3 regions of the Oceanobacillus picturae genome follow, and region 3 is predicted to be linked to each of the others. Evidence: riboswitches for the same ligand, from Rfam matches in the RefSeq annotation. Region 3 holds a riboswitch; each other region holds the start of a gene.
The links. Region 3 has a riboswitch for S-adenosylmethionine ahead of BN988_RS17765 (PLP-dependent aspartate aminotransferase family protein). Riboswitches for the same ligand answer to the same signal wherever they lie in the genome.

Region 1: linked by a shared signal. The riboswitch ahead of BN988_RS07805 (methionine ABC transporter ATP-binding protein) and the one ahead of BN988_RS17765 (PLP-dependent aspartate aminotransferase family protein) in region 3 are both predicted to bind S-adenosylmethionine.
Region 2: linked by a shared signal. The riboswitch ahead of BN988_RS04400 (LLM class flavin-dependent oxidoreductase) and the one ahead of BN988_RS17765 (PLP-dependent aspartate aminotransferase family protein) in region 3 are both predicted to bind S-adenosylmethionine.

The regions. Positions count from the first base shown of each region.
Region 1 covers NZ_CCAX010000001.1:1,524,839-1,529,065, reverse strand. Annotated here, with positions in the region: gene BN988_RS07830 (acyl-CoA dehydrogenase family protein) at 1-145, shown strand, start outside; gene BN988_RS07825 (arsenate reductase family protein) at 333-695, shown strand; gene gcvH (glycine cleavage system protein GcvH) at 765-1,151, shown strand; gene BN988_RS07815 (toprim domain-containing protein) at 1,285-1,638, shown strand; gene BN988_RS07810 (thioredoxin family protein) at 1,661-1,975, shown strand; SAM riboswitch class I at 2,054-2,166, shown strand; gene BN988_RS07805 (methionine ABC transporter ATP-binding protein) at 2,266-3,291, shown strand; gene BN988_RS07800 (methionine ABC transporter permease) at 3,281-3,949, shown strand; gene BN988_RS07795 (MetQ/NlpA family ABC transporter substrate-binding protein) at 3,974-4,227, shown strand, end outside.
Region 2 covers NZ_CCAX010000001.1:870,204-874,430, reverse strand. Annotated here, with positions in the region: gene BN988_RS04410 (transposase) at 1-88, opposite strand, end outside; gene dacB (D-alanyl-D-alanine carboxypeptidase/D-alanyl-D-alanine endopeptidase) at 413-1,885, shown strand; SAM riboswitch class I at 1,970-2,077, shown strand; gene BN988_RS04400 (LLM class flavin-dependent oxidoreductase) at 2,284-3,339, shown strand; gene BN988_RS04395 (ATP-grasp domain-containing protein) at 3,351-4,227, shown strand, end outside.
Region 3 covers NZ_CCAX010000004.1:205,255-209,481, reverse strand. Annotated here, with positions in the region: gene metX (homoserine O-acetyltransferase MetX) at 1-453, opposite strand, end outside; gene BN988_RS17765 (PLP-dependent aspartate aminotransferase family protein) at 535-2,283, opposite strand; SAM riboswitch class I at 2,429-2,547, opposite strand; gene rarD (EamA family transporter RarD) at 2,669-3,571, opposite strand; gene megL (methionine gamma-lyase) at 3,777-4,227, shown strand, end outside.

The sequences.
Region 1 (4,227 bases), on a different contig from region 3:
ACTAATCGCTGTTGAAGAAGGAGATACGCTAAGAATGATGCTATCTTCATTAAGAAAGCTTACACGTCACACACCAACAAACGTTGTAGCTAAGAAAAGAGAAATTGCAGAGCAAATAATTGAGGAAGAAAAGTATATCGTTTAATCATAAATACCTTAAAGCCAAATGCATTCGAATTTTTACGAAGTATTCGAATGAGCGTTTGGCTTTTTGCTTTTAAAGATACACGTCTGTTTATGGTGTCATTTACTTATAGCTAGCATCTAACTCGTCATGTCTATTACATATTTGCTATAATAGAAGCAAATAAGTGAGTAGGGTGGTTAAGTCAATGGCACTGACGTTTTATTGGTACCCAAATTGCGGTACTTGCAAGAAAGCCAAAAAGTGGTTGGAAGAAAATCAGGTTGATTTCCATGCCGTTCATATTGTGGAAAATACACCGACTGAGCAAACAATTCTTGAACTAATTAAGAATAGTGGACTGCCAGCAAAGAAATTTTTTAACACAAGTGGTAAAAAATACCGAGAAGGAAATATTAAAGAGAAAATAGCGAATGCTTCCGATGAGGAAATGGCAGCTATTCTAGCAACAGATGGGATGCTTATAAAACGCCCGATTGCTACAGACGGTCAAAAGGTGACAGTCGGTTTCAAGGAAGAAGTTTATAATGAGACTTGGCGGTCAGAATAAATTTTTGACTAGAAAAATATGCGCAAATTGAGTTATAGTTAAGATGGATTACATAATGGAGGGATAACAATGAGCATACCAAAGGACTTATTATATTCTAAAGAACATGAATGGGTTAAAAGGGAAGACGGCAAACTACGTATTGGGATTACCGATTTTGCTCAGGATGAACTGGGAGACATCGTATTTGTTGAGTTACCTGAAGTTGGAGACGAATTGGAACTTAACGAACCATTCGGTAGTGTAGAATCTGTAAAAACAGTTTCTGAATTATATGCGCCAGTTAGTGGAAAAGTAGTAGAAGTAAATGCAGATTTAGAAGACAGCCCTGAGTTCGTTAATGAATCCCCATATGAGAAAGCATGGATGGTCGTAATTGAGCCATCTGAACAAGCGCAATTAGATGAACTTCTGAACGCTGAGGCATATGAGGCAGTGCTTAACGATGAAGAATAAAGAATAAAAAAGGGAGGCTAACGTGCATCTTTATAAAAGTTGTATAGTTAGCCTTCTTTTCTTCATATACTCTTATTAGGAAATGATTTTAGAAAAAACATTTTGCTTGATTTTCGAGGAGAGCTATGTAACCATGTCACATGAAAATGAGAAAATAATCATTGTAGAGGGTTTAACAGATAAACGACAAGTTAAAAAGGTTATTACAGATGAAGTAACAATTGTTTGTACCAATGGAACACTTGGAGTGGAACGTCTAGATGAATTACTTGAAACTTATGAGCTTGACTATAAGGACGTGTATATTTTAGTGGACGAAGACTATTCAGGCATAAAGTTACGTAAACAGTTGGCGAGAGAGCTCCCACATGCAGAACATATATATGTCAGCAGTGAATATCGGGAGGTCGCGACAACACCTGAACAAGCGCTTGCAACAGCGCTGGTAAGTAAACGGATAGCGGTTAACCCTCTATTTTTATTATGAGGCAGATTGGTTAGGTGATTTTTTGCAAGAATTAACAACGAAACAACTAAATGATGGCGATTATTTGCTTTATATTTATACTCCTTTTTGTGGTACCTGTGCGCTTGCAAGAACCATGCTAGAAAAAATTGAACAAGTGCACAAGGAAACCATTTTCTATGAAATGAATGCATCCCTTTATCCAGAGTTTATGATCGAGAACCAGGTGGAAAGCGTACCTTGTCTTCTCATTATGAAAGATCATCAGATAAAGGAGAAGGTTTATGCCTTTCAATCCATTCCTAACATTTACGGCTATTTGATGGAGTATAAACCAGAACTTTTTGTTAAAAATTAATCTTAAATTATTTATTGACACAGTAAAAGCAGCATGATAGTATAATTCTTATCGAATTTAAGTGGATAAAAAAATAGACTCTTATCTTGAGCGGTGGAGGGACTGGCCCTGTGAAACCGCGGCAACCTTCAACTATTTTAATAGTTGAAAGGTGCCAATTCCTGCAAAGTGAAAACTTTGACAGATGAGAGAACGTGAAGACGACTTACTACGTCATTCTGTTCTTTCAGAATGGCGTTTTTTGTGCTATTTGGGCATACTATTGCCGAGGTTTACTAAGGAGGATTAACGTGATATCAATTGAAGGTTTGAGTAAGGTATTTACTTCAAACAAAAGCAGCGTAACTGCAGTAGAAAGTTTAGATTTAAACATAAATGATGGCGATATATTTGGTGTTATTGGTTACAGTGGTGCTGGAAAAAGTACATTTGTCCGTTTGCTCAATAGGCTTGAAGAGCCCACGGGCGGTAGCATTAAGATTAACAATGAAGATATCACTGCAATGACTGCCCGCCAGCTACGCATAGCAAGACAGGATATTGGCATGATTTTCCAGCATTTTAACCTGCTTTGGTCGAGAACGGTGGAGGATAATATTGCGTTTCCGTTGGAGATTTCCGGTGTTGCTAAATTGGACAGGCAAAAGCGTGTTCAAGAGCTCATCGATCTTGTTGGGCTATCAGGGAAAGAGAAGGCATACCCTTCTCAATTAAGTGGTGGACAGAAGCAACGTGTTGGAATAGCGAGAGCTCTAGCTAACAATCCAAAAGTATTGCTTTGTGATGAGGCAACATCTGCACTAGATCCGGAGACAACGAATTCCATTCTGGATTTACTGGTAGATATTAATAAGCAGTTTGGTTTAACGATTATATTAATAACCCATGAAATGCATGTTATTCGTAAAATATGTAATCATGTTGCCGTCATGGAGAGTGGAAAAGTAGTAGAACAAGGCGACGTAATGGATGTTTTTCTCCATCCTCGTCAGCATGTAACCAAGAAGTTTGTGGAACAGGTAATGGGCAACGGTGAGGAAGATGAAAATATTCGTGACATTACAGAAGCCTATACGGAAGGAAAAATTGTTCGACTTCATTTTATTGGTGAAACAACCAATCAGGCGCTTATTAGCCAGCTTGCTAAGAAGTATGAAGTCGAGATCAATATTCTGCAAGGGAAAATTACGCAGACACAAGCTGGGGCGTATGGAACTCTAATCGTACAAATTGCAGGAAATGAATTGGATGAAGCGGTTCGATATATTAAAGAAAAATCCTCTGTGGAAATGGAGGTGATTCAAAATGCTAAATGATTTATTTCAGAGCATTAAAATAGAAGATTTAATTGAAGCAACAAAAGAAACTTTCTATATGACGATTACTGCTTTAATTGGAACGTTTATACTTGGGATTATACTCGGTTTACTTCTCTATCTGACTTCTAAAGATGGAATTTGGAAAAATAAAAGCTTCCATTTTGTTGTATCAGCACTGGTGAACGTTTTTCGTGCCATTCCTTTTATCATTTTAATTTTCTTGTTATTCCCGTTCACTAATTTCCTAATTGGGACAATACGTGGTCCAGAGGCCGCATTACCCGCACTTATCATTGGTTCTGCACCATTTTATGGAAGACTAGTTGAAATCGCCCTTCGTGAAGTGGATCGAGGCGTCGTGGAAGCGGCTAAGGCAATGGGGGCAAAAACCAGAACAATTATCTTTAAAGTGCTACTTCCAGAATCCATGCCGGCGTTAATATCTGGTATTACAGTAACAGCTATTGCACTTATTGGTTATACAGCGATGGCTGGAGCAATTGGAGCTGGAGGATTGGGGAGCTATGCATACTATTCGGGCTTTATGCGCCGGGACTTTGATATCGTGTTCCTATGTACCGTACTCATTGTGGTCATTGTATTTATCTTCCAATTTATTGGAGATATTATAGCAACAAAACTAGATAAACGATAAAACAGAAGAAGGAGTTAATTAAAAATGAAAAAAATTCTAATCCTAGTATCATTATTGGCTGTTCTTGCGTTAGCCGCTTGTGGCGGAGGGGATGAGTCTTCATCTGAAGGTGATAACAATACAATTAAGGTAGGTGCTTCTAGTATTCCGCATGCTGAGATCTTGGAAGAAGCAAAGCCACTACTTGAAGAGGAAGGCATCACATTAGAGGTAGAACCATACGAAGACTATGTTCTTCCAAACGATGATTTAGCAAATGGCGAAATTGATGCAAATTA
Region 2 (4,227 bases), on a different contig from region 3:
CGGATATAATTGAATCATACCGTTGGGTAGGTTCCATCTTGTATAATTCTTGGATGCCAAATAAGCTTGTTTGTCGTATAATAGTCATAAGAAGTGCTCCTTCAGTCTTTTTATGGTTTTATAGTCAACTACCATTATACAAGATTTGGGGAGGTACTTCTTTTTTTGTCTCTCAAAAGCGTTGAGACAGAAGGAATAATAATTATGAAATTCATTCACGTTAGGAAATTATAAAATTTTAGCTAGAAGGCAATCACGACGTAGTTAAAATTTTGAAGTACCAAGTATAAGAAAAACGTACGCATTCGTTAATAGTCGAACGAATGCGAGTTTTTCTAATAACAAGGATTTCCATCTTATTTTGTGGAAATACTAAATAGGGCCTGATCAATAAAATGTAAGAGGTGCTTACATGACGTTAAAAAGAAATGTCAGCCGTGTATGGATGCTCTTGCTCATCTTTTGCTTAGCTGCTTCAGTGCCCGAAGAAATGAGAGTACATGCGATAGAGGAGCGGGGGACAATGAAACAGCGTTTGGATAACGAATTAGAAACAGAACCACTGTTGAATGGTGCATTAGTTGGAATGAGTGTGCGGGATGCAAAATCTGGCGAGCTTCTATATGAAAACCTTGGAGATACAAGGCTTCGTCCTGCATCCAATATGAAACTTTTAACAGCAGCTGCAGCCTTAGAGGTTCTTGGAGAAGACTACACCTTTTCTACCGAAATAAAAACAGATGGAGCTAAAAAAGGAGCCAAGCTAGAAGGAAACCTTTACCTTATAGGAAAAGGAGATCCGACATTGACACCTAAAGATTTTACCCGTTTTGCAGAGCAGCTTCAAGGACTTGGAGTGACGCATATCAAGGGAGATCTTATTGGAGATGATACTTGGTATGATAACGTACGCCTTTCCCCTGACTTAATTTGGAGTGATGAATCATTTCATTACGGAGCGCAAATTTCGGCGCTGACTGCCTCACCTGACGAGGACTATGATGCGGGAAGTGTTACGCTTCAAATAACAGCCGGTGCAGAGCCAGGGGAGAAGCCAATCATAACCGTGTCACCTAACACAAACTATGTAACAATACATAATCGAGCCGAGACAAGTTCCAAGAAAGTGGAAGAGGATTTAACAGTGGAGCGAGAACATGGGTCAAACGAAATCACGCTTACGGGCACTGTTCCAGCTGGGGCAGAAACGGTGAAAGAATTTATGGCCGTATGGGATCCGACAAGCTATGCGATGACCCTTTTTCAGGATGCACTTCAAGCAAAAGGGATCACTTGGTCTGGGGAAGTGATGATTGGCAAAGCACCTAATGAAAGTTCCTTGCTTTATCAACACAGTTCTATACCATTAAAAGAATTGCTTGTACCGTTTATGAAGCTGAGCAACAATGTGCACGGGGAAGTGCTCATAAAGGAAATGGGAAAGCATGTACAAAAGGAAGGAAGCTGGGAAAAAGGCCTTGAGGTTATGCAGGAGGAGCTAGAAAAGCTTGGGTTAAATCGAAGTACGTTATTGATTAGAGATGGTTCGGGTATTTCCCATGTTAATCTCATTCCAGCAAACGAACTTAGTAAACTACTTTTTATCGTACAGGATAAGCCATGGTTTCCTGCCTTCAAGAACGCACTCCCAGTTGCAGGAGAGACAGACAAGATGGTTGGTGGAACGCTAAGGAATCGGTTGGGAGACGTCCAGGTTGAAGCGAAAACAGGAACAATCTTTGGAGTAACTACACTATCCGGTTATTTACAGACCCTGTCAGGAGAGAATTATATTTTTTCTATTATGATTAATAATGTGCTTGATGAAGAAGCTGCTAAAGACGTGGAAGATAGACTTGTTCGTATTATTGCGGAAAGACCTTAGCCTTGCTTTTACTAGGAAAATTTAATTAATTGACAGTTCGAACATTTTGCGCTAATCTTTTAAGTACCAATTAAATAATAATGTTTCTTATCTAGAGAGGTGGAGGGATATGGCCCTTTGAAGCCTCGGCAACAGGTCTGTTTAGTTAGATACTGTGCCAATTCCATCAAGCAATTGCTTGGAAGATAAGAGGATGAAGTTCTATTAGAATTTTAAACTCTTTTCTTCGGGAAAGAGTTTTTTTGCACGTTAGGAAGGTATAAAATTTCAACTAGGAAGCAATAACGACGTAGTAAAAATTTTGAAGTCCAAAGTATAAGAAAAACATAAACATTCGCAAAAAAGCGAGAGAATGCGAGTTTTTCTAATTTTCAATTTGGAGAATAGGAGTGGGGAAGATGAGATATGGATTTTGGTTACCGATTTTTGGAGGTTGGCTACGTAATGTAGAAGATGAGAAAATGCCACCTACTTTTAATTATGCAAAGCAAGTAATTCAGTCAGCAGAAAAATGGGGCTATGACACGACATTGATTGCTGAACTCTATTTAAATGATATTAAAGGGACAAATGAAGATTCAATTGAAGCATGGTCAACTGCTGCAGCACTAGCTGCTGTAACCGAAAAAATAGAGATTATGACGGCCGTTCGTCCTGTCTTTCACAATCCCGCTATTACAGCCAAAATGGCGGCCAACATTGATCATATTAGCAATGGGCGTTTTACATTAAATGTCGTATCCGGCTGGTGGGCAGAGGAAGCGAAGCAATATGGAGCAGAATTTACAAAGCATGATGCCCGTTATGAGCGAACAGAAGAGTTTCTTGAGGTGTTAAAAGGTTTGTGGACGGAAGAGTCATTCTCCTACAACGGAAAATTTTATCAAATTGAAAATACAAAGCTTTCGCCAAAACCCGTACAACGACCAAACCCGGTGTTGTATGCTGGCGGTGAAAGTGACAAAGGAAAAGAGGTTATTTCCACCTATTGTGATGCCTATGTCATGCATGGACATACAGTAGAAGAAGCGAGACAAAAAATAAACGATATGAAAGAACGGAGAAAACATGCGGAAAAGGAGCCGTTACAGTCGTTTGGTATGGCTGCCTATGTTATTTGCCGTGAAACAGAGGAAGAAGCATTACGAGAGCTTGAGAGAATTACAACTGTAAAAGAATCCGATGCGTACGCTGGGTTTCAGGACTTTACGACAATGTCACAACTGGAACAGCAGGTAAAACTGCAGGATTATTCCGTATCGAACAGAGGCCTACGTCCAAATCTTGTGGGCACACCGCAACAAATAGCCGAGCAAATTATAGCATATGAAGAAGCTGGAGTCGATTTACTATTGCTGCAATGCTCTCCGCAATTGGAGGAGCTAGAAAACTTCGCCAAAAATGTTATGCCAAAGGTCGATGAATGGAAAAAAGCTTTACTAAATAATGGATAGGAGATGTCATCATGAAGAAATTATATATCATTCATGAAAATGAAGAATGGACGACACATTTATTTAAGCGACTGGATGAATTAACGATTCCTTATGAGAATTGGCTTCTAACGAGCGGGAAGGTTGATTTGAATGCTGTCCCGCCAGAAGGGGTTTTTTATAATCGAATGAGTGCATCATCCCACACAAGGGGGAACCGTTTTTCTCCAGAGCTGACCAGTGCCGTGTTATCCTGGCTTGAACATCACGGTAGAACGGTTGTGAATGGGAGCAGGGCGCTTGATCTAGAGCTCAGCAAAGTGAAGCAATATTTGGAACTGGAAAAATACGGAGTCCGTACACCAAAGACAACGGCTGCTGTTGGAAAAGAAGAATTGATTGAAGTAGCCGAAAGCTTTGCAGGGAAACCTTTCATTACAAAGCATAATCGTGCAGGGAAGGGACTTGGTGTCCAATTGTTTCATTCAGTTAAAGCCTTGCAGGAATATGTAGAAGGTGGGGATTTCGAAGAGCCTGTTGATGGTGTCACCTTAATACAGGAATATATTCAGTCACCAGAATCCTATATTACGAGGTGTGAGTTTGTCGGCGGGGAATTTGTTTATGCAGTAAGAGTAGATACATCAGAAGGATTTGAGCTTTGCCCGGCAGATGCATGTACCATTGAGGATTTATTCTGTCCTGCTGAAGAACAAGAAGCCCCTGCGAAATTCCAAGTTAGGAAAGGCTTTGACCACCCAGTATTAGAAAAATATCAACAAGTGCTTAAAGGGAATGACATCCAAATCGCTGGTATTGAATTTATTGAAGATGAGGACGGGAACATTTATACGTATGACATTAATACAAATACAAATTATAATTCCGAAGCCGAAGCCGATTATGGCA
Region 3 (4,227 bases):
TACCTGCATACCTCCGAGTGATCCACCCATAACGGCTGCCAGGTGGTGGATACCCATTATTGTCAATGCCTTATGTTGAGCATGGACCATATCCCTAACCGTGATGTCAGGGAAATGACTTCGGTAGGGCTCATTGGTTTTGTTATGAATAGTGGTTGGGCCTGTGGAGCCATGACAACCACCAAGTACATTAAAGGTGAGAACTTGATAGGCGTCTGTATCAACATACCTATTCTCGCCAATAAGACCACTCCACCAGCCGGAATTTTTATCATTTCCAATTGTATGCTGGTTCCCTGTTAAGGCGTGGCATACAAGAATAAAAGGAGCACCCTCTGGTCCGGAAATCTCATAACGGAGAGAAACCTCCTCAAGCAGCTCCCCAGAAGTGAGGAGGAGTGGTCCGATGGAGATGTTCCCAATAGTAGGGACCGTCCTCTGGGAATTAGTCATAAAACATCCTCCTTACCCTTGAAGAGTAGGCCTTTGGTTGATTCATTCATCACAAGATAACCTCCCGGGAAAGTTCCATTCTCACACTCCTGCAATCACACTCTCAGGAAGCCCTCCCCGTAAGCGGACGAATTCATCGTAGGGGGCGGTTCCTGAGACAACTGTAATCCCGGTTGCCTCAGCATTTTCGATAAGCTGTGTATGGCCCTCTGGATATCGTATCCATAAGATACTGCTTTGCTTATTTATGAATTGTTCTAAAGTGTCAGATGGAAGGACGTTGTGATCTACATAGACAGCGTCTACTTGATAAGGTACATCTGCTAACTGAGTAAAACGATTCTCTTCTCCGTTGATTTCCTGCTGGATTGTTGGAACAAGGAATCCGAGTGCTTTAAGCTGTTCAATTGCTTTATTCACTTCTCTATTGTTTTCTTCAGTGTAAACTGCGATTGCTTTTTGTCTTACTGTCCCATCACTTCGGTCGAATGGAGATCTGACCAGCCATTCTATTGCATCTTTTTCCGAAGGTTTTTGGTTCGTTGTTTTACCAACAGCCTGATTGATCGCCTCATCTAACGTGCTTAGCAGATCAGAAGTAGCTTCTAACCCGATAGATAATCGGACTAACTCTTCCGACACCCCGGAGCTTTTCAACTCCTCTGGGTTAAGCTGCTGGTGGGTAGTCGAGGCTGGATGGATAATGAGCGACTTCGCATCCCCCACATTCGCTACATGTGACCATAGTGATATGGAATCAATCAGTTTCCGACCAGCTTCCCGGCCACCTTTTATGCCAAACGTTATGATGGAACCATATCCGTCTTTCAAATACTTTTTAGCTAGCTGGTGAGAGGGATGATTTTGTAGACCTGGGTAGTTTACCCATTCAACAGCAGGGTGATCGGCTAGGTATGCAGCAATTTCTTGAGCATTTTTAGTGTGTTTTTCTATTCGTAAATGCAATGTCTCCAGTCCCTGTAATAACTGAAAGGCACTTTGTGGGCTTAAACAAGCTCCAATATCACGTAAAAGCTCTACCCGTAATTTTGTCGCAAAGGCGGCTGCCCCGACATCAATAAAACGTAATCCGTTATAGCTTTCCTGAGGCTCAGTAAAACCTTTAAATCTCGAATTGTTCCAATTAAAGCGGCCACCGTCAACCACAACGCCACCAATTGTTGTTCCGTGTCCACCGATCCATTTTGTAGCGGAATGGACAACGACATCCGCTCCCCAAGTAAGTGGTTTGGTTAAGTATGGTGCAAATGTGTTATCAATAATGAGCGGGATACCATGCTGATGGGCGATGGTTGAGACAGCCTCTACATCAAAAATATTAAGACTGGGGTTGGTAATGGTTTCCCCGAAAATAGCCTTTGTCTTGTCAGTTATAGCATTTTTGATTTCTTCAAGATTGCTCCCATCTACAAATTTCACAGCTATTCCATAGCGCGGCAACGTGTGAGCAAATAAGTTGTAGGTGCCACCATACAAATTGCTGTCTGCAATAATTTCATCTCCAGACCCGGCGATGTTTAATATTGCAAAGGATATTGCTGCCATACCCGAAGATGTAGCTACAGCTGCAACGCCATCTTCCAGTTGGGCAATTCGTTGTTCAAATACATCAACCGTCGGATTCCCAATCCGAGAATAGATGTTTCCTGCTTCTGATAAACCAAATAGATTTTGTGCATGCTCCGTATTATTGAACACATAAGAAGTTGTTTGATAAATGGGAACAGCTCTTGCTCCGGTAGACGGATCAGGCACCTGTCCTCCGTGAAGTAACGTTGTTTCATCCTGCTGGTTAGTAAATGATGACATGTAAATTCCTCCTTTAAGATTATGGCCTGCCAGTCAACAGCTTTTTGATGTAAGACTGCAGTTTGCAGTTTAACCGGTCTGGGGGAGGAGGGGAGAATATAAAAAGCCCTCTTCCTAAGAAGAGGGCGTATTATTCACGTTCCTCCTCTTATCTTCCAGATCCAAGATGATCTGTAGGATTTAGCACCATCGGAAGCAAACAAGGTTTGCTTTCAGGTTGCTGGGCTTCGCAGGGCCTATTCCCTCCACCACTCTTGATAAGAGATTTAATTTTTAAATTATTCACATTATAAAACCAATTATACGCGGTTGTCAACCGTTTACTGAAAATAATTGTATAGTAAAAAAACAAGAGGCAAGAACCTCTTGTTAAGTGACATGCGGTCTATTCTCTCGCCCTTTTATGAAAAGGGAAATAAGTTGATAACATATAGTTGATGAGGGCTATCCAGATAAGAGAAAATGCGATTAGATGAGCAGTAGTAAAGGTTTCATTATATACAAACACACCGAGAATTAGCATAATGGTCGGAGCAATGTATTGGAGAAACCCAATCATAGCTAGCGGAATTCTTCTTGCTCCGCCTGCAAACAATAGTAACGGAACTGCTGTCACGATTCCTGCACCAATGAGTAGCATGGTGGAGGACGTAAAGAAAGTATTAGTCTGAAAAATATTTTCCGGGATAATCAGTAAGTAAAGGATAGCTATTGGTGTAATAAACATTGTTTCAATTGTTAAGCTAGCAAAGGCTCCTACATCTAATCTCTTTTTAAATAATCCGTATAGACCAAAGCTCATAGCGAGCAATAAGGATACCCAAGGGAAAACTCCATAGCTAACTGTTAAATATAGAACGCCTGCCCCTGCAAGAATAAAGGAAACCAGCTGTCTTTTGGTCAGGGTTTCTTTTAACACGAGAATACCGAGTAATATACTAATTAATGGATTAATATAATAGCCAAGGCTTGCTTGAAGAACATGGTCGCTATTCACAGCCCAAATGAAGGTCAGCCAGTTGAGTGTAATCATAATGGATGCAAAAATCACAGCAATTAATTGCTTTTTGTTGGTCAGGATTGCTTTGCATTCCTTGATTACGGTGGACCACTTACCTAGCAAGGCAATGAGTACTAGCATGAATACGAACGACCATACTATTCTGTGTGCGAGAATTTCACCGGCAGATACATGATTCACTGCCTTCCAGTAGATCGGTAGAAAACCCCAGAGTAAATATGCCCCTGCAGTTAGTAGAATGCCTGTTTGTTCCTGTTTTCCATTCATGCCAACCCTTCTTTTCTATACAAATTTGTCCCCCACGTGTAACTGTAGTAAGTCCTAAACTTCTTTTATCAAATAAACTCCATTTTAAAAGAGTCTGATCTAAAAAGCAAAAAGCATGTTTGCAGTTATAAGAAAACGCTTTCAAAAAGAGTACTAATAGAATAAGATAGTAGTAGAATAAGAAATCATTTCAGGGGGGATCTTTGTGAAGAAAGACAATCAACATATCGAAACAGCAGTTATCCACCAGGGCTATGACGCAAAGGATATGCTGGGGAGTCTGACACCACCTATTTTCCAGACCTCCACATTCACATTTGCTACCGCAGAACAAGGAGAAAGGCGTTTTGCAGGGGAGGAAGAGGGCTACATTTATTCTCGGCTAGGAAATCCGACTGTAAAGATTCTAGAAGAGAGAATGGCTTCATTAGAGCAGGCTGAACGTGGTCTTGCTTTTGCTTCAGGCATGGCTGCTGTGTCTTCAGTGCTAATTGCTCTAACAAAAGCAAACGATCATATTCTATGTTCTTCAGGGCTCTATGGCTGTACCTACGGCCTTTTAACTATGCTACAAGAGAAGTACCAGATAAGCCATGACTTTTCCTTAATGGATACAGAAGAGAGTATCCGAGAAAAAATAAAACCAGAAACAGCAT